4 regions of the Alicycliphilus soli genome follow, and region 4 is predicted to be linked to each of the others. Evidence: predicted binding sites of a transcription regulator. Region 4 holds the regulator's gene; each other region holds the start of a gene.
The links. The regulator sigma-54, encoded in region 4, starts transcription at its own class of promoters, with help from an activator protein. The targets are predictions, from matches to a motif close to TGGCANGNAANCTGCTTT.

Region 1: a site for sigma-54 is predicted at 3,480-3,497, ahead of ABUE11_RS07475 (PEP-CTERM sorting domain-containing protein). Genes of this name have one in related genera too.
Region 2: a site for sigma-54 is predicted at 1,622-1,639, ahead of nirB (nitrite reductase large subunit NirB). Genes of this name have one in related genera too.
Region 3: a site for sigma-54 is predicted at 2,593-2,610, ahead of ABUE11_RS13680 (THxN family PEP-CTERM protein). Genes of this name have one in related genera too.

The regions. Positions count from the first base shown of each region.
Region 1 is NZ_CP160388.1:1,578,771-1,583,472, reverse strand. It holds gene icd (NADP-dependent isocitrate dehydrogenase) at 1-577, opposite strand, end outside; gene ABUE11_RS07485 (DUF192 domain-containing protein) at 713-1,198, shown strand; gene ABUE11_RS07480 (PEP-CTERM sorting domain-containing protein) at 1,288-2,172, opposite strand; gene ABUE11_RS07475 (PEP-CTERM sorting domain-containing protein) at 2,538-3,431, opposite strand; gene ABUE11_RS07470 (NADP-dependent isocitrate dehydrogenase) at 3,723-4,702, opposite strand, start outside.
Region 2 is NZ_CP160388.1:654,404-659,105, forward strand. It holds gene thiC (phosphomethylpyrimidine synthase ThiC) at 1-800, shown strand, start outside; gene ABUE11_RS03090 (RcnB family protein) at 958-1,452, shown strand; gene nirB (nitrite reductase large subunit NirB) at 1,722-4,172, shown strand; gene nirD (nitrite reductase small subunit NirD) at 4,246-4,629, shown strand; gene ABUE11_RS03105 (molybdopterin-dependent oxidoreductase) at 4,659-4,702, shown strand, end outside.
Region 3 is NZ_CP160388.1:2,889,297-2,893,998, reverse strand. It holds gene ABUE11_RS13695 (phosphoglycerate mutase) at 1-243, opposite strand, end outside; gene ABUE11_RS13690 (lipoprotein-releasing ABC transporter permease subunit) at 325-1,578, shown strand; gene ABUE11_RS13685 (ATP-binding cassette domain-containing protein) at 1,586-2,308, shown strand; gene ABUE11_RS13680 (THxN family PEP-CTERM protein) at 2,701-3,498, shown strand; gene ABUE11_RS13675 (VWA domain-containing protein) at 3,740-4,702, opposite strand, start outside.
Region 4 is NZ_CP160388.1:3,542,221-3,546,922, reverse strand. It holds gene lptA (lipopolysaccharide transport periplasmic protein LptA) at 1-253, shown strand, start outside; gene lptB (LPS export ABC transporter ATP-binding protein) at 262-1,044, shown strand; gene ABUE11_RS16745 (RNA polymerase factor sigma-54) at 1,091-2,623, shown strand; gene ABUE11_RS16740 (thioesterase family protein) at 2,638-3,075, shown strand; gene ABUE11_RS16735 (PEP-CTERM sorting domain-containing protein) at 3,154-3,837, opposite strand; gene ABUE11_RS16730 (THUMP domain-containing protein) at 4,051-4,702, shown strand, end outside.

The DNA.
Region 1 (4,702 bases), 1.9 Mb from region 4:
AGCGGATCTTCTTGACGCCGAACTCGTCCTGCAGGAATTTGATGAGCTTCTTCGCCTTGTCGGACTGGGCCTCGAACTCGATGCCGGCATAGATGTCCTCGGAGTTCTCGCGGAAGATCACCATGTTGGTCTTGTGCGGCTCCTTGACCGGCGAGGGCACGCCACGGAAGTACTGCACGGGCCGCAGGCAGACATACAGGTCCAGCTCCTGGCGCAGCGCCACATTGAGCGAGCGGATGCCGCCCCCCACGGGCGTGGTCAGCGGCCCCTTGATCGAGACCACATAGTCGCGCACGGCGTGCAGCGTCTCCTCGGGCAGCCAGACATCGGGGCCGTAGACGCGCGTGGATTTTTCGCCCGCATAGACCTCCATCCAGTGGATCTTGCGCGCGCCGCCATAGCTCTTGGCCACGGCGGCATCGACCACCTGCAGCATCACCGGCGTGATGTCCACGCCCGTGCCGTCGCCCTCGATATAGGGAATGATGGGCTCGTCCGGCACGTTCAGGGACATGTCGGCGTTGACGGTGATCTTCTGGCCTTGGGCAGGCACCTTGATGTGCTGATAGCTGGTCATGTAGTGGGTCTCCAATCGTGATTGCCGGAGGCAAAAGCCAAAAATGATTCTAGCCTCCACCTATGGCCCGGGCGACGCGCACAAGCCTGCACAATAGGATCAACTACCCGCCCAGGCATCGACCGATTTCCGCCCATGAAGCTCAGCACTCCCGCCCTGTCCCGCTTGCGCCTGCCCCAGACACTCGCCCTGCTCGCCCTCTGCGTCAACCTTTGCGGCAATACATGGGCGCAGGATGGACCGCAGTTGAACCTACAACGAGTGGAGCTCACCGCCGGTATGTACCGCATCCAGGCACAGGTAGCGGCCACGCCGCAACAGCGGTCAACCGGCCTGATGATGCGCCGCCAGATGCCCCAGCACGAGGGCATGCTGTTCATATTCGAGCAGCCGGCCACGCAATGCTTCTGGATGAAGAACACACCGCTGCCGCTCACCGCGGCCTTTGTGGCCGACGATGGCACGATCGTGAATCTGGCGGACATGCAGCCCCTGAGCGAAGCCTCGCATTGCTCTGCCAGGCCCGTGCGCTATGTGCTGGAGATGAACCAGGGCTGGTTTGCCAAGCGCGGGATCAAGGCCGGAGCCCGGCTTGGGGGAGCGGTTTTCCAGAAAAAGTAGCTTCCGCAAAACCAAAAGCCGGTCACCCGTACAGGTGACCGGCTTTGTCGGTGATTGGGTGGGAGCGGACGTCCCACCCATGCCAGCACTCAAGCCTTGCGGCGGCGCGAAGCCAGACCCGCACCCAGCAGGGCCAGGCCGGCCAGGGCCATGGTGCCGGGCTCGGGCACAGCATTGCCCTTGATCTGACCAGAGGAAGTCACCGTCCAGCCAATGTTGCTGGCTGCACCATCGGCGTCGTTGAAGGTGATGTCCATGAACAGGTCGTGCTTGTGGCCGTCTGCGTCGATCAAGCTGTCGGTATCGAACTGTGCCCGCGCGGTGCCTCCGTTAACCTCCAGATAGGCCTGGCCTGCACCAGCCAAGGTGTCGGTATTGTAGGTCGACGTGTAAGTTGTGGCGCCATCAGCAGCGATTACACCCACCCCAAAGTAACCTGACAGCCACGGAGTGCCCCCCGAGATACCTGGATACGACAAAGCGTTCAGATCCCCGGCCAACGGCCCCAGCGCGGGATTGTAATCAACTGTATTCATCCACAGTGCCCACGTTCCACCTACGGATCGCGTCGATGTCACGTTGGAGCTCCCGATGCTGCCGGCATCCACGTAGTGGTCTTGCAAATTGCCAAAAACACCGGTGAGATATTCACCCGGGCCCTTCTGCCAGAACACAGACCCATCCGAAATGCGCGAGATCTGAGCCACCGAGAAGATACCCATGGTATCGGCACTGGGGTTGCTGGAACCCACCGAGCCCGGAGCCGGGGCAATGCCCGCAACACTGTCACATGACCCAACACTATTGCAGACGGGCGTCCCATTAGGGTACTTGGTGGTACCCGAGTCATAGTTGTCAATGGTGAACTTGAAGTCACCACTGATCAGGGTCAGCGGTCCCGCCTGCACGGAACCCATGACACCGACCGACAGGGCCGCGGCGGCGGCCAAAGAGGCAAGTTGCAATTTCAGCATTTCCCACTCCTTGTAATGAAACGGGGCCAAGAGCCGTTTCAGTCACCTACAAGCAGGTACTATGCCAACGAAGTGAGTAACCGCCAACCTCATGAAATTAAAGGAGATTCTCCAAACCCCTAGTCAGGCTGACAAGACACTGTAAAGTTCTCCGACACTCGTACAGCCCAGATAGCCATGGATCGCATTACACCCCTGGGTTGGACGTGTAAAAAATCCCGACACATCGATTCGTGACACTCCAGCACCACGTTCTCGGGGTAGACAATGCGCACCCAAACAAAAAGGCCGGCCCCTAACAGGTGGCCGACCTCGCCCGGTGTCCGGGTGGTGGCGCCGGAGACGCCCCACCCAGCACAACACACTCAGGCCTTGCGGCGGCGAGAGGCGAGACCCGCACCCAGCAGGGCCAGGCCGGCCAGGGCCATGGTACCGGGCTCGGGAACCGCATTGCCCTTGATCTGGCCGGCGGAAGTCACCGTCCAACCAATGCTGCTGGCCTTGCCATCGGCGTCGTTGAAGGTGATGTCCATGAACAGGTCGTGCTTGTTGCCGTTCAAGTCGGTCAGGCCATTGGTGTCGAACTGGTTCTTCGCGCTGCCGCCGGTAACATCCAGATAGGCCTGACCACCACCTGCCAGGGTGGCGGTGTTGTAGGTCGACGTGTAGGTCGTGGTGGTGTCGCCAGCAATGGCACCTGTACCAAATACACCCGACAGCCACAGGGTGCCACCGGTGATGCCGGGGTACGTCAGGGCATTCAGATCCTTGCCAGGGCCGACCAGCGGACCCAGCGTGGGATCGTAGTCGACGTTGTTCATGTACAGCGCCCAGGTACCACCAACGGAATTGGCCGAAGTTACGCAGGAGGTACCGATGCAGCCGGCGTTCACCTCATGGTCCATCAAATTGCCAAAAACCCCGGTGAGATATCCGTCTGTGCCCTTCTGCCAGAAGACCGTATTGTCCGAAATACGCGTAATCAGGGCCACGGAGAAGATACCCATGGTGTCGGCACTGGTGTTGACGGAACCCACGGAGCCCGGCGCCTTGTTGATTCCAGCAGCAGTGTCGCAGGACGCAACCGTGTTGCAGACGGGGGCGCCATTGGGGTACCGCGTAGTGCCCGAGTCGTAGTTGTCAATGGTGAACTTGAAGCCACCACTGATGATGGTCAAGGGATCGGCCTGAACGGACCCCATGACGCCGAGCGACAGGACTGCAGCAGCAGCGACCGAAGCAAGTTTGGTTTTCAGCATTTTCCACTCCTCCTGGTGAATTTGAACAATGAACCCTTCACCAAGAGATAAGCAGATATCGTGCCAGCCACGCAATAAGAACCCAAGTTATTGTATTAAAAGAGTTTTTTCGTGATGCAAATCAGGTGGCGGCGGTGCCTGTAAAATTTTCCGACACTTACCCGGCCCATTCGACTACGGAACGGAAGGCGGTCCGGATTGAACGGTGGAGCTTGCTCGCCGTTTCCTTTTACCTCACACAGCCGCCGGAGCCTCCCCACCGCAGACAGTGGGGAGACGTACCTCACCACGTCAGGTCGCCAGCGTCGCGAGCGCAGCGTTGAACGTGGCGCTGGGGCGCATCACGGCATCGAGCTTGGCGAGGTCTGGCTGGTAGTAGCCGCCGATGTCCACTGCCTTGCCCTGGATGACGTTCAGTTCTTCGACGATCTTGGCCTCGTTGTCGGTCAGCTGCTTGGCCAGGGGCGCGAACTTGGCGGCCAACTCTGCGTCCTCGGTCTGGCCGGCCAGTTCCTGCGCCCAGTACATGGCCAGGTAGAACTGGCTGCCGCGGTTGTCGAGCTGGCCGGTCCTGGGGCTGGGGTTCTTGTTGTTGTCCAGCAGCTTGCCGGTGGCGGCGTCCAGTGTCTTGGCCAGCAGCTTGGCGCGGGCATTGTGGTTCTTGATGCCCAGGTCTTCCAGCGACACGGCCAGGGCCAGGAACTCACCCAGGCTGTCCCAGCGCAGGTGGTTTTCCTCCACCAGCTGCTGCACATGCTTGGGCGCGGAGCCGCCCGCGCCCGTCTCGTACATGCCGCCGCCGGCCATCAGCGGCACGATGGACAGCATCTTGGCGCTGGTGCCCAGCTCCATGATGGGGAACAGGTCAGTCAGGTAGTCGCGCAGGATATTGCCCGTGGCGCTGATGGTGTCCAGGCCACGCACGACGCGCTCGAGCGTGTAGCGCATGGCGCGCACCTGACTCATGATCTGGATGTCCAGACCCGTGGTGTCGTGCTCGTGCAGGTACATCTTGACCTTGGTGATCAGCTCGCGCTCGTGCGGGCGGTACGGGTCAAGCCAGAACACGACCGGCATGCCGGAATTGCGCGCGCGCGTGACGGCGAGCTTGACCCAGTCGCGAATCGGAGCGTCCTTGACCTGGCACATGCGCCAGATGTCGCCTGCTTCGACGTTCTGGCTCATCAGCACCTCGCCGGTGTTCAGGTCGGTGATGTTGGCCACGCCGTCCTCGGGGATCTCGAAGGTCTTGTCGTGGCTGCCGTATTCCT
Region 2 (4,702 bases), 950 kb from region 4:
GCATGGCGCACCACAAGGAGAGCTTCCTCTACACGCATTTCGAGGACATCTGCGACATCATGAAGAGCTACGACGTGGCCTTCAGCCTGGGCGACGGCCTGCGCCCGGGCTGCGCGTCGGACGCCAACGACGAGGCGCAGTTTGCCGAGCTGCACACCCTGGGCGAACTCACGCAGATCGCCTGGAAGCACGACGTGCAGACCATGATCGAAGGCCCCGGCCATGTGCCCATGCACATGATCCAGGCCAACATGACCGAGCAGCTCAAGCACTGCCACGAGGCGCCGTTCTACACCCTCGGCCCGCTGACCATAGACATCGCGCCCGGCTACGACCATATCGCATCCGCCATCGGCGCGGCCATGATCGGCTGGTTCGGCACGGCCATGCTTTGTTATGTCACGCCCAAGGAGCACCTGGGCCTGCCCGACCGCGACGACGTCAAGCAAGGCATCATCGCCTACAAGATCGCCGCGCACGCGGCCGACGTGGCCAAGGGCCACCCGGGCGCACGTGCGCGCGATGATGCGCTTTCCCAGGCGCGTTTCGACTTCCGCTGGCAGGACCAGTTCAACCTGGGCCTGGACCCCGAGACGGCGCAGGAATACCACGACGAGACGCTGCCCAAGGACAGCGCCAAGGTGGCGCATTTCTGCTCCATGTGCGGGCCGAAGTTCTGCTCCATGAAGATCACGCAGGAGGTGCGCGAGTTTGCCCAGCAGGGCCTGCAGGACAAGGCGGCGGAGTTCAACCGCGCGGGCGGCGAGCTCTACGTGCCCATCCACCCAGTGCGCGGCTGACCTCGCACCGTTCAGGCGCTGCGCCGGGCCACCAGGAAACATCGGCAAGGCGCGGTGAAGCCCGTGCAAACTTGGGTAAAGGCCGGGCGCGAAGCCGCCGGAGAGGCATGGGATGGGCGACCATAGGCACATGTTCACCGTCATGAAAGCACGCCACATGTCCTCTGTCTCCACCGCGGCAACCCTGGCTCCCCGCCGTCGTCTCATGGCCTGGGCGGCCGCCTGCACGGCCCTGGCGATGGGGCTGACCACGGTGGGCGCGCAGGCCCAGCCACGCCATGACCCGCGCCATGACCACCGCGACGAGCGGCGCCACGATGGGCGTCACGACCAGCGCCAGAAACATCGCCATGAATCGCATCACCGCCATAAGCATGTGCGGCCTGGCGGCCCGCACATGCACTCGCATTCCGGCCCGTCCCACCACGCCCATGGCCCGCGTCCCTGGCGCGGCGCGGGGCCCGATCACCGCTGGCACCGCGGCGACCGCCTGCCTTCCCGATACCGCAGTCACCACTACGTGGTCAGCAACTGGCGTGCCCATCGTCTGAGCGCGCCCCCGCGCGGCTACCACTGGGTTCAGCATGGTGGCGACTACCTGCTCGTGGCCATCGCCACCGGGGTCATCGCGCAGCTCATCCTGAGCCGCTGACACCGGCGCGGTCGGCGCACGCCCGCAACCATTGCCACGGGCGTGCGCGCCACAACGGTGCAGGACACCGGGGGCTGCACAGCGCTTTACGCACCCAATGAGGGCATCCCGCGCCGCGCTGTGGTGCGCCCATGGGGTGCTTTCCCCTTGCGGCCGGGCCGGTGAAAACTGGCATGGTCATTGCTCTCGTCTTCTTGCGGCGCCTTGGGTGCCGTGGCGTTCAGACGCCTGTCCTGAATGACATCTGGGGGCAAGACCCCTGGGAGACGATGGTGAAGCGATTGAATCTGGTGTTGGTGGGCAATGGCATGGCGGGGGTGCGCACGCTGGAGGAGCTGCTCAAGCTCGCGCCCGATCTCTATGACATCACGGTGTTCGGCGCCGAGCCACACCCCAACTACAACCGCATCCTGCTCTCGCCCGTGCTGGCCGGCGAGCAAACCCTTGAGCAGATCGTGCTCAACGACTGGTCCTGGTATGAGGAGAACGGCATCACCCTGCACACCGGTTGCACGGTGACGGAAGTCAACCGAGCCCGGCGCATGGTGCATGCGACGAGGGCCGATGGCGAGACCATCAGCGTGCCCTACGACCGGCTGATCCTGGCGACGGGCTCCAACCCCTTCATGCTGCCGATTCCCGGCAAGGATCTGGACGGCGTGCTCGCCTACCGCGACATTGCCGACACCCAGGCCATGATTGATGCGGCCGCCAAATACCAGCACGCGGTGGTCATCGGCGGGGGCCTGCTGGGCCTGGAGGCCGCCAACGGCCTGATGAAGCGCGGCATGCAGGTCACCGTGGTGCATGCCGGTGAATGGCTGATGGAGCGCCAGCTCGACGCCGTGGCCGGGCAGATGCTGCAAAAGGCGCTGGTCGAGCGCGGCATGCAGTTTCTGATGTCTGCGCAGACCCAGGAGCTGCTCGGCGGCGACGACGGCCGCGTCAAGGCAGTGCGTTTCAAGGACGGCAGTGAGGTGCCGGCCGACCTGGTCGTCATGGCCGTGGGCATACGCCCCAACACCGCCTTGGCCGAATTCATGCGCCTGCATGTGAACCGCGGCATCGTGGTGAACGACACCATGCAGACTACCACCGACGCGCGCATCTACGCCGTGGGCGAATGCGCCGCGCATCGGGGCACGGCCTATGGACTGGTGGCGCCGCTGTTCGAGCAGGGCAAGGTCCTGGCCAACCATCTGGCGGAATTCGGCATCGGCCGCTATCAGGGTTCGCAGACCTCGACCAAGCTGAAAGTCACGGGCATAGACCTGTTCTCCGCCGGTGACTTCATGGGCGGCGAGGGCACGGAGGAGATCCTGCTCAGCGACCCCGGCGCCGGCCAGTACAAGAAGCTCGTGCTCAAGGACGACAAGCTCGTTGGCGCCTGCCTGTACGGCAACACCGTGGACGGCAGCTGGTACTTCAAGCTGCTGCGCGAGGGCCGCAGCGTGGCCGAGCTGCGCGACAAGCTGATGTTTGGCGAGAGCAACATCGGCGACGCCGGCCATGCCGGCCAGAACCAGGCGGCCAGCATGCCCGACGATGCCGAGGTCTGCGGCTGCAACGGCGTGACCAAGGGCACGATCTGCAAGGCCATCAAGGAAAAGGGCCTGTTCACCATCGACGAGGTGCGCAAGCACACCAAGGCCAGCGCCAGCTGCGGATCGTGCACGGGCCTCGTGGAGCAAATCCTCATGGCCACCGTGGGGGGCGCCTACGAGGCGGCCAGCGCGGCCCAGCCCGTGTGCGCCTGCACCGAGCATGGCCATCAGGCCGTGCGCGACGCCATCCGCACCCACCACCTGATCAGCAAGGAAGAGGTCTTTGCCTTCATGGAGTGGAAGACGCCCGACGGCTGCCCCAAGTGCCGCCCGGCCATCAACTACTACCTCATCAGCACCTGGCCCAAGGAGGCGCTGGACGACCCGCAAAGCCGCGCCATCAACGAGCGCAGCCACGCCAACATCCAGAAGGACGGCACCTACAGCGTGGTGCCGCGCATGTGGGGCGGCGAGACCAGCGCCGCCGAGCTGCGCCGCATTGCCGACGTGGTGGACAAGTACCAGATCCCCACCGTCAAGGTCACGGGCGGCCAGCGCATCGACCTGCTCGGCGTGAAGAAGGAAGACCTGCAGGCCGTGTGGCACGACATCGGCATGCCCTGCGGCCATGCCTACGGCAAGAGCCTGCGCACGGTGAAGACCTGCGTGGGCAGCGAATGGTGCCGCTTCGGCACGCAGGACAGCAGCGGCCTGGGGCGCGATCTGGAGCGCGCGCTGTGGCGCATGTACGCGCCGCACAAGGTCAAGCTGGCGGTGTCCGGCTGCCCGCGCAACTGCGCCGAGAGCGGCATCAAGGACGTGGGCATCATCGGCGTCGACTCCGGCTGGGAAATCCACATCGCCGGCAACGGCGGCATCAAGACCGAGGTCGCGCATTTCTTCACCAAGGTCAGGACGGCCGAGGAGGTGATGGAGATCAGCGGCGCCTTTCTGCAGCTCTACCGCGAGGAGGGCTGGTACCTGGAGCGCACCGTGCACTACGTCTCGCGCGTGGGGCTGGAGCATGTCAAGCAGAAGGTGCTCGACGACGCAGAGAACCGCAAGGCGCTGTGGGCGCGGCTGCAGTTCGCGCTCGAGGGCGAGCCCGATCCCTGGTTCGAGGGCGAGAAGGCGCGCGTGGACGAGCGCCAGTTCATCCCCATCGCCGTCGCCTGAGCTCCACATCTTTGAATAAAACAAGGCTCCAGCGCGCTACAGACAAGCGCTGAAAGCTATGAAAGGTATAGCTATGACCACGAATTGGAAGTACATCTGCCAGGTCGAAGACATCCCGCGCCAGGGCGCGCGCCGCGTGGCCCGCCCCCAGGGCCTCGAAGTGGCGGTCTTTCGTACCGCCGACGACGAGGTGTTTGCGCTGCTCGACCGCTGCCCGCACAAGGGCGGCCCCCTGAGCCAGGGCACGGTCTATGGCAAGAGCGTCGCCTGTCCGCTGCACAACTGGACGATAGGCCTGTGCAACGGCCAGGCCGCCGCGCCCGACGAGGGCTGCACGCCGGCCTTTCAGGTCAGGGTCGATGGCGACGGCGCCGTCTACCTTGACGCCGAGGAACTGGGCAGCCATGCGCTGACGCAGACCCGCCCCGTCGCCGGGCCCGCGCTGCGCTGCACGTAAGGCCGCAGAGCAGAAAGGCTGGCGCGCGCATGAAGACGATCACCCCCTCCACCTGTCCCTACTGCGGCGTCGG
Region 3 (4,702 bases), 650 kb from region 4:
GCCGCCTTGCAGGCGCTGCCAGGCGGCCCAGGGCGGGGCGTTGCCGGCCAGGTCCAGGTGGCGCGCCAGGGCGCGCTCGTGCGGCGGCGTGGGGTCGGCCTCGCTGCCGGCGTCCAGGCCCGCTGGCGACAGGCGCGCGAGCAGCCGGTCGAGCTGCGGCAGGGCCAGGCCCTGCAGGGCCTGTTGGCATCCCTCGGCGTGGCTTGCGGCCAGGGGGATGAGCAAATGGGGGGTGGGGGACATGGGGCGCTATTGTCCGGGATGCCACAATCGCGGGTTCCGCGCGGCCGGTGAGTCCCCGGCGACGCGCAAGTCTTCCACACCATGCAAATTCCCTACGAACTGGCCCTGGGCTGGCGCTACACCCGCGCCGGTCGCGCCACGCGGCGCAACGGCTTCATCTCCTTCATCTCGGGCGTGTCCATGCTGGGCATTGCGCTCGGGGTGGCGGCGCTCATCATCGTGCTGTCGGTGATGAACGGCTTTCAGAAGGAGGTGCGCGACCGCATGCTCAGCGTGGTCTCGCACATCGAGATCTTCGCGCCCGGCGGCGCCGCGCTGCCCGACCTGGAGCGCACGCTGGCCGAGGCGCGCGCCAACCCCCACGTGATCGGCGCCGCGCCCTTTGTCGCGGCCCAGGCGCTCCTGGCGCGCGGCGAGGACATGAAGGGCGTGCTGGTGCGCGGCATTGACCCCGCGCGCGAGGGCGAGGTGACGGATCTGGCAGCCGAGAACGTGCAAGGCCTCAAGGCCCTGGTACCGGGCGAGTTCCGCGTCATCCTGGGCGCCGAGCTCGCGCAGCAGCTCGGCGTGCGGCCGGGCGACGCGGTGACGCTGATCGCGCCCTCGGGCCAGGTCACGCCCGCGGGCGTGCTGCCGCGCCTCAAGCAGATGACGGTGGCGGGCACCTTCCACTCGGGCCACTATGAATACGACTCGGCCCTGGTGCTCATGGCGCATCAGGACGCCGAGCGCATCTTCCGCCTCGAGGGGCCGACCGGCGTGCGCCTGAAGCTCAAGAACCTGCACGAGGCGCCCGAGGTCACGCAGCAGCTCGCGCGCAGCCTCTCGGGCGACCTGTTGATCCGCGACTGGACGCAGCAGAACAAGACCTGGTTTGCCGCCGTGCAGCTGGAAAAACGCATGATGTTCATCATCCTCACGCTCATCGTCGCGGTGGCGGCGTTCAACCTCGTCTCCACCCTCGTCATGACCGTGCAGGACAAGCGCGCCGACATCGCCATCCTGCGCACGCTGGGCGCGAGCCCGCAGAGCATCATGGGCGTCTTCGTGGTGCAGGGCGCCATGGTGGGCGTGATAGGCACGCTGGCCGGGCTGCTGCTGGGGCTTGGCATCGCCTTCAACATCGACGTCATCGTGCCGGCGATCGAGCGCGCGCTGCACACCAACTTTCTGCCCAAGGACATCTACCTCATCAGCCGCATGCCCAGCGACCCGCAGAGCAGCGACATCGTGCCGATTGCCGTGATCTCGCTGATCCTGGCCTTCGTCGCCACCCTGTACCCGAGCTGGCGCGCCAGCCGCGTCAACCCCGCGGAGGCGCTGCGCTATGAATAACGAAGCTATGGACGCTTACCAGACAAGCGCTGGAGGCCAAAATGTCTTCAAGAACCAGGTGGTGCTCCAGGCCCAGGGCCTGGCCAAGCGTTTCACCGAGGGCCGGCTCGATGTGAGCGTGCTCGGCGGCGTGGACCTGGCCGTGCACGCGGGCGAGACCCTGGCCATCGTCGGCGCCTCGGGCTCGGGCAAGAGCACGCTATTGCACCTGCTCGGCGGGCTCGATGCGCCCACGGCGGGCACGGTCACGCTCCGCGACCAGGCGGTGCATGCGCTCTCGCCCGCGCAGCAGGGGCGGCTGCGCAACGCGCAGCTGGGCTTCATCTACCAGTTTCACCACCTGCTGCCCGAGTTTTCCGCCCAGGACAACGTGGCCATGCCGCTGCGCATACGCCGCCTGCCCTACGAGCAATGCATCACCCAGGCGCGGCAGATGCTGGCCGCCGTGGGCCTGGCCGAGCGCGTCCTGCACCGCCCGGCCGAGCTCTCGGGCGGCGAGCGCCAGCGCGTGGCGATTGCCCGCGCCCTGGTCACGCGCCCGGCCTGCGTGCTGGCCGACGAGCCCACGGGCAACCTGGACCGCGCCACGGCCGATGCGGTGTTTGCGCTCATGCTGCGCCTGGCGCGGGAGCAGGGGACGGCGTTTGTCATGGTCACGCATGACGAGTCGCTGGCGGCGCGCTGTGACCGGGTGCTGCGCTTGGTGGCCGGAGTATTGACGGAAAAATAGGCTGTGCCCCTTTGTGGTGGCGCCCATGCAGCTCCTGGTTTGATAGTAGGCATGGGCCTTGGCATGCTGCGCCCGCTCCCCGGCTTCGTGCGCAAGACGGATGAGCCGGCCAGAGCCGGCGAGTGACTGTCGGTTTTCTTGACACCTGTCCACGCCCGAATAGCTATGGCCCGTGTACGAGGCAGCGTTTTGACCGTCGGTTTTCTTTACACGCAACGATGACTGTTGAGTTGGTGTTGAAGAAAATCCCTTTTGTTTCAATGACTTGCGGCGCGTCCGAATTTTGGTACGGGATATGCTTAAACACGAGGGGGCGGTTTGTGTGCGTCACCAGTTGGAATATTCCCGGCGACCAGGCGGCCTCGTGTGCCAAACCATTCACAGGAGCCATCATGAAACACTTTGCCAAACTTCTGCTTGCAGCGGGTGCGGTTGCCTTCAGTGCCCTGAGCCACGCAGGCCCGATAGTGACCGTTTGGAATGCAGCGGTCGACGGGAGCTGGTCGGCATTTGCGCCCAATCCCGGCGTAACCCAGACGGGTGACACGTTGCATTGGGGTACTCCTACTACAGCAGGCGGCGGTGTTCAGAGCAGCCTGGCGATTACCGACCCCGCGCCAACAAATGTGAATACGATAATCGGCGGCGGCATGCCCGTCCCGCCCTATATTGCCCCCAGCGTCACGCTGACGCACAACAACCGCCCCATCACCGGGAGCTCCCTGACGGATGCGACGCTGGACGTTTCGCTGGTACTGACGCCGGTGAGTCCCGCAGGTTCAGCTCTCCCCCCCGACGTGATCAGTTACCAGATCAGGTTCGTCGAAACGCCGAACAGTAACCCCTGCCCCGTGCCTGGTAGCCCGACTCCCTGCAACGACATCTTCGTGCAGCTTTCTGGCTTCCTCAACCAGAGCTTTACCTATGACGGCAACACCTACTTTGTGAATGCCATCCCGACCTCGGGTGGGGTGCTGAGCACGCTGCCGCCATCCGCATGTGCTGCGGCCGGGCTGGGTGCAGGCTGCTTCGGCTTCACGACGCCGGAAAACGCTAGCACGGCCCTTTCGTTCGGCCTCACCATCTCCACCAACCCGCTGCAGGTACCCGAGCCTGGATCACTGGCCCTGGTGGGTCTGGCGCTGGCCGGCCTGGGCTATGTGGCACGTCGCCGCTCTACCAAGGCCTGATGAGGGTGTGAAAGGCGTCACCGCAATGCGGTGACACCAGGCAGAACAAGGGGCTGCGCCAGGGGCGCAGCCCCTTTGCTTTTGCGCTTGGCATGACAAGTGTCATGTGGTTTTGCTGTCGTGGCGTGGTCATGCGGGTTCTCCGGCCTGGCATGGCGTGGGTGCCAACCTCCAGGACATCAAGCCATGGCGGCTGCCATGGGCGCAGCAGTCCCTTGGCGGCTCCTCGGGTGCAGCGGCGTCACAGCACTCTGCCGAACCACCACACCGACAAGCCCCCCGCCAGCAACAGCAGCATGGCCCCGGCCAGGGCCAGCAGTGCCGACACCTCGGTCTCCTTGGTTTCCACCGCGATGCGCGAGCTCAGCGTCTCGTAGACCTTGCGCAGGTCCTGCGCCGTGGCGGCGTGGAAATACTCGGCGTTGGTGCGCAGGGCCACGGCCTTGAGCGTGTCCTCGTCCAGGCGCACGCGCATGGACCAGCCCTCGAAGCCGATGATCTCGCCCTCGACCGTGCCCACGCCCACGGTGTAGACACGCACGCCGCGGTCGGCGGCCCATTGGGCGGCCTCCATCGGGTCCACGCCCGTGGTGCGCTGGCCGTCGGTGAGCATGATGATGGCGGCCGACCGGTAGGAGCCCGGGGCCACGGGCGTGAAGGCGGGCTTGTCGGGCTCGGGGCGGGCGATCTCGTCGATGGGGCGCACGCGCATGGCCTCGCGTCCGCCCAGGGCCGCGATGTCTATGCCCGCATCGGGGAACAGCGCCGCCAGCGCCACCATGAGCCCGTTGCCCGTGGCCGTGCCGCGCTGCAGCTGAAAGCTGTCAATCGCCTTGATCAGGTCCTCGTGGCTTTGCGTGGGCAGTTGCGCAAGCTGGGCCGTGCCGGCGAAGGCGACCACGCCTACGCGGACATGGCGCGGCAAGTCCTTGATGAAGGCCTTGGCGGCGTTCTGCGCGGCCGTCAGGCGGTCGGGCTCCACGTCGGTGGCGCGCATGCTGCCCGACACGTCCATGGCCAGGATGATGGTCTGGTGCTGCGACGGCAGCTGGAGCACCGCCAGAGGCCGCGCCGCCGCGAGCAGCAGCGCGGTGAGGCCGAGCAGGAACAGCAGCGGCGGCAGATGGCGGCGCCAGCCCTGGCCCCGGCCCATGGCCTGGCGCACCAGGGCCAGGCCGGGGTAGGGCAGGGCCTGGGCCTTGCG
Region 4 (4,702 bases):
CCGTGCCGAGCTGCGCCGCTACCGCGAGGCCACGCTGGCCGACGAGCTGACGGGGGCGCTCATCGTCTACAACAACATCACCGACGTCTTCACCGTGGATGGCCAGAAGGCCACGCCGGGCGGCGACAGGAACGGCGCCTCCGGTGGCCGCGTGCGTGCGGTGCTGGCACCCAAGGAGCAGCCGCCGGCCGCGCCGGCGCCCGCCGAGCCACCCGCGCTGCGCGCCACCCCCAGCCTGGGTGACGGCAAGTGAGCGCGGCCATGGACGAGACGCGTGTTCGCGCCGCCGCCACTGCCAACGGCGGCAGCCGGCTGGAGGCACTGCACCTGCAGAAGTCCTACGGCAGCCGCAAGGTGGTCAAGGATGTGTCGCTGGTCGTGCAAAAGGGCGAGGTCGTGGGGCTGCTCGGCCCCAATGGCGCGGGCAAGACCACCTCGTTCTACATGATCGTGGGCCTAGTGCGCAGTGACGGCGGCGACATCCGCATCGACGGCCAGTCGGTGGCCAACATGCCCATACACCGGCGCTCGCGCCTGGGTCTGTCCTATCTGCCGCAGGAGGCCTCGATCTTTCGCAAGCTCAACGTCGAGGACAACGTGCGTGCCGTGCTCGAGCTGCAGACCGATGCCTCCGGCAAGCCCCTGGCGCGCGACGAGATCGAGCGCCAGCTCACCGGCCTGCTGCAGGAGCTGCGCGTGGAGCATCTGCGCCAGTCGCCGGCCCTGGCGCTCTCGGGTGGTGAGCGCCGGCGCGTGGAGATCGCGCGCGCCCTGGCCACACAGCCGCGCTTCATCCTGCTCGACGAGCCCTTTGCCGGCATCGACCCCATTGCCGTGATCGAGATCCAGCGCATCATCGGCTTTCTCAAGGAGCGCGGCATCGGCGTCCTGATCACCGACCACAACGTGCGCGAGACCCTGGGCATTTGCGATCACGCCTTCATCATCAGCGAGGGACGGGTGCTCGCGCAGGGCACGCCGTCGGACATCGTGGACAACGCGGAAGTGCGCCGGGTCTACCTCGGCGAGCATTTCCGCATGTGAGCGGGATGCAGGCATGTGACACGGGGCATGGAGTGAAAGAGAGGGCATGAAACCGAATCTGTCGCTGCGTGTCTCGCAGCATCTGGCGCTCACGCCGCAGCTGCAGCAGTCCATTCGCCTGCTGCAGCTGTCCACGCTGGAGCTGGCCCAGGAGGTCGAGCAGATGCTGGACGAGAACCCGTTTCTCGAGCTCTCGTCCGACGACGGGGCGCCCGAGCCCGACCCTCAGGCCCCTGCTGATGCTACATATTCAGAAGCTACCAACGCTGACCAGATAAGCGCTGGAGACGAAAATGACGTGGAAACTCCGGCCGTCGATACGCCCGACGACTGGGAGGGCGACGGCAGCATGGACGCGGCCGTCGAAGACGGCGAATGGGGCGGCGATGGCACGGTGCGCAGCGGCTCCGGCGCCGATGAGGACGAGGCCGACGCCGCCGACCTGGCGCGCAGCCACGAGTCGCTGACCGACTACCTGCACCGCCAGGCCCTGTCGCTGCGCCTGTCCGAGCTCGACCGCGCTGCGCTGCGCTTTCTCATCGAATCGCTGAACGACGACGGCTACCTGGAAGACACGCTGGAGTCGCTGGCCGTGGGCCTGGCCGGAGCCGACGATGCCGAGCAGCTCGACGAGCTGGTGCACCGCTTCACCGTCGCCCTGGGTCTGCTGCAAAGCCTGGAGCCCACCGGCGTGGGCGCGCGCGATCTCGCCGAATGCCTGACGCTGCAGCTGCACGCCATGAACCTCCACGAGGAGGGCGACCCGGCCGTGGTGGAGGCGGCGCTGCGCATCTGCCGCCAGCCGCTGGACCTGCTGGCCAAGCGCGACCTGCGCCGCCTCAGTCAGCTGTGCGCGACCGGCGAGGAGGACACGCGCCAGGCCATGGCGCTGATCGCGCGGCTGGAGCCGCGCCCGGGCCGGCGCTTTGCCGACGTGGAGCGCAATGCCATCGTGCCCGACGTGATCGTCCGAAAGACCGGACGCGGCGCGCAGCAGAGCTTCAGCGTGCAGCTCAATCCCGACGTCATGCCGCGGCTGCGCGTGCACGACATCTATGCCAGTGCCCTGCGCGGTGGTCGGGGCGGTGAGGGCCATCAGGCGCTGCAGGCGCGACTGCAGGAGGCGCGCTGGTTCATCAAGAACATTCAGCAGCGCTTTGACACCATATTGCGCGTCTCGCGCGCCATCGTGGAGCGGCAGAAGAACTTCTTCGTGCATGGCGAGCTGGCCATGCGCCCGATGGTGCTGCGCGAGATCGCAGACGAGCTCGGCCTGCACGAATCGACCATCTCGCGCGTGACCACGGCCAAGTACATGGCCACGCCCCAGGGCACGTTCGAGCTCAAGTATTTCTTCGGCTCGGGTCTGGGAACGGAGACCGGCGGCAACGCATCGAGCACGGCGGTGCGTGCACTCATCAAGCAGTTCGTCGCGGCGGAGGACGCGCGCAAGCCGCTGTCGGACAACCAGATCGCCGAGATGCTCAAGGAGCAGGGCATCGAGTGCGCACGCCGCACCGTGGCCAAGTACCGCGAGGCGCTCAAGATCGCGCCGGCCAATCTGCGCAAGGCGCTCTGACAACGAAAGGCCACATGGCACGCATCATTTTCGAACTTCCGGCTTCGTTCGGCTTCTGCACCGAACTGCAGGTCTACATCAGCCATGTCAACCAGGGCGGACATCTGGACAACGCACAGCTGCTCAGCCTCGTGTCGGAGGCGCGCGTGCGCTTCTTTCGCTCGCTGGGCTACACCGAGGGCAATGTGCAGGGCCTGGCCACCGTCGTCGGCGACATGCTGGCGCAGTACAAGTCCGAGGCCTTCCATGGAGAGACCCTGCGTGTGGAGATGACGCCCCAGGACTTCAACCGCTATGGCTTCGACCTGGTGTTCCGCATGACCGAGGTGTCCGCGGGCCGCGAGGTGGCGCGCGGCAAGACCGGCATCGTCTTCATCGACCGCGTGGGGCGCAAGCCCGCACCGATTCCCGACTCGGTGCGCGAACTGCTCCTGGCCGTGGCGGCCCGCTGACCCAGGGCAGGAGCGCCAGACGCATGGCGAGCTGCGGGGGATGGGCCCCGCTTCTGCATGGTGACGCTGCGGGGGCGCTCAGACTCTCCGCCTCTTGGCCGCACCGCTGCGCTTCGCAAGTACGAGGCCGAAAAGCGCTGTGCCGAGCAACGCCAGTGACGCCGGCTCGGGGACTGGTCGTGCCATGTCGACGACGATGTCATCGATAAGGAATTCAGGGATGTCACCGTCCCCTTGGGCCGTGAAAACCACGGACACGAGATCGGTGAACGACGCGGGAAGAACGAACAGACTCCAGTCGTACGGCGCCTCTGAATCCAGCACAACCGAGGTGAACACCGTCCCGCCACCGACGAGATGGCCGACTATGTCGATGCCGAACGCAACGCTGTAGTCGATCACCGGTAGCGACGGTTCATAGTTTTCCGTTCTGCCGCCGGCATAGAAGGAGGACAGCGAAAAGCTGCTGCCGTCGCTTTTCGTCATGGTCAGGATGGATCGCTCGTCGGTATTGATCAGAGCCGCCGATGTATTGCTCTGCAGTATCCCTGGGTTGCATACATAGAGAAAGGGAGTGGCAACGGGATCGGCCGGATTGCCGGTGAAGGTGAATCCACGGCTGTCTAGCGACAGACCGACATAGTTGCAATCGCCGCCACCCAAGGGCACGTCCTCAAAATCTATGACCGCCGCTTGAGCCATGCCTGCAACACTGAGCAGCAACCAAGTGACGGCGCTTGCAAGGATTGAGCAGCACTTCATGATAGGCCTCCATGTCCAGGTGAATGGATCACAAGCAGTTTGCATGCCGCACATGTAAGTCTTTGATTTGCTTGACTTCTGCTCCGCCCGGGTGTGACGGATGTAAAAAAAACCGACGGATGACGGCCGCGGACGTTCCATGGCAGCGCAAGCCGAGCGAAGAATGGCGCGTGCGCCTGGACGGAAGGCCATCCCTTATGCTTGGCGGGCTCTATGAACACCCTGCAACTATTCCTGCCCTGCGCCGCCGGCGTCGAGGGCTTTCTGGCCGACGAGGTGCATGCGCTCACGGGTCTGACCGGTCAGGATCTGCTCGTCGGCCGTGCCGGTGTGCTGCTGCGCAGCAGCTGGCGTGATGCGCTGCGGCTGAACCTCCACAGCCGCCTGGCCCAGCGCGTGCTGGTGCAACTGGCCGAGAGGCCATACCGCAGCGAGGACGACATCTACGCCCTCGCGGCCAGCGTGGCCTGGGAGATCTGGTTCACCCCGCGCCAGAGCTTCAAGGTGGAGGTCACGGCCCAGCACAGCCCGCTCAAGAGCCTGAACTTCGCCGCGCTGCGCGTGAAGGACGCAGTGGCCGACCGCTTTCGCGCCAAGGCGGGAAGCCGCCCCGACGTCGAGACGCGCTGGCCCGATGTGCGCGTCCATCTGCACCTCACGCGCGAACAGGCCACGGTCTACATCGACACCTCGGGCGAGCCGCTGTTCAAGCGTGGCTGGCGCGAGGACAAGGGCGACGCGCCGCTCAAGGAGACCCTGGCCGCGGCCATGATCGCCGCCACGGGCTGGAACCCGCATGGCGACACGCCCCTGCCGCTGTACGACCCCTGTTGCGGCAGCGGCACCGTGGTCATCGAGGCCGCGC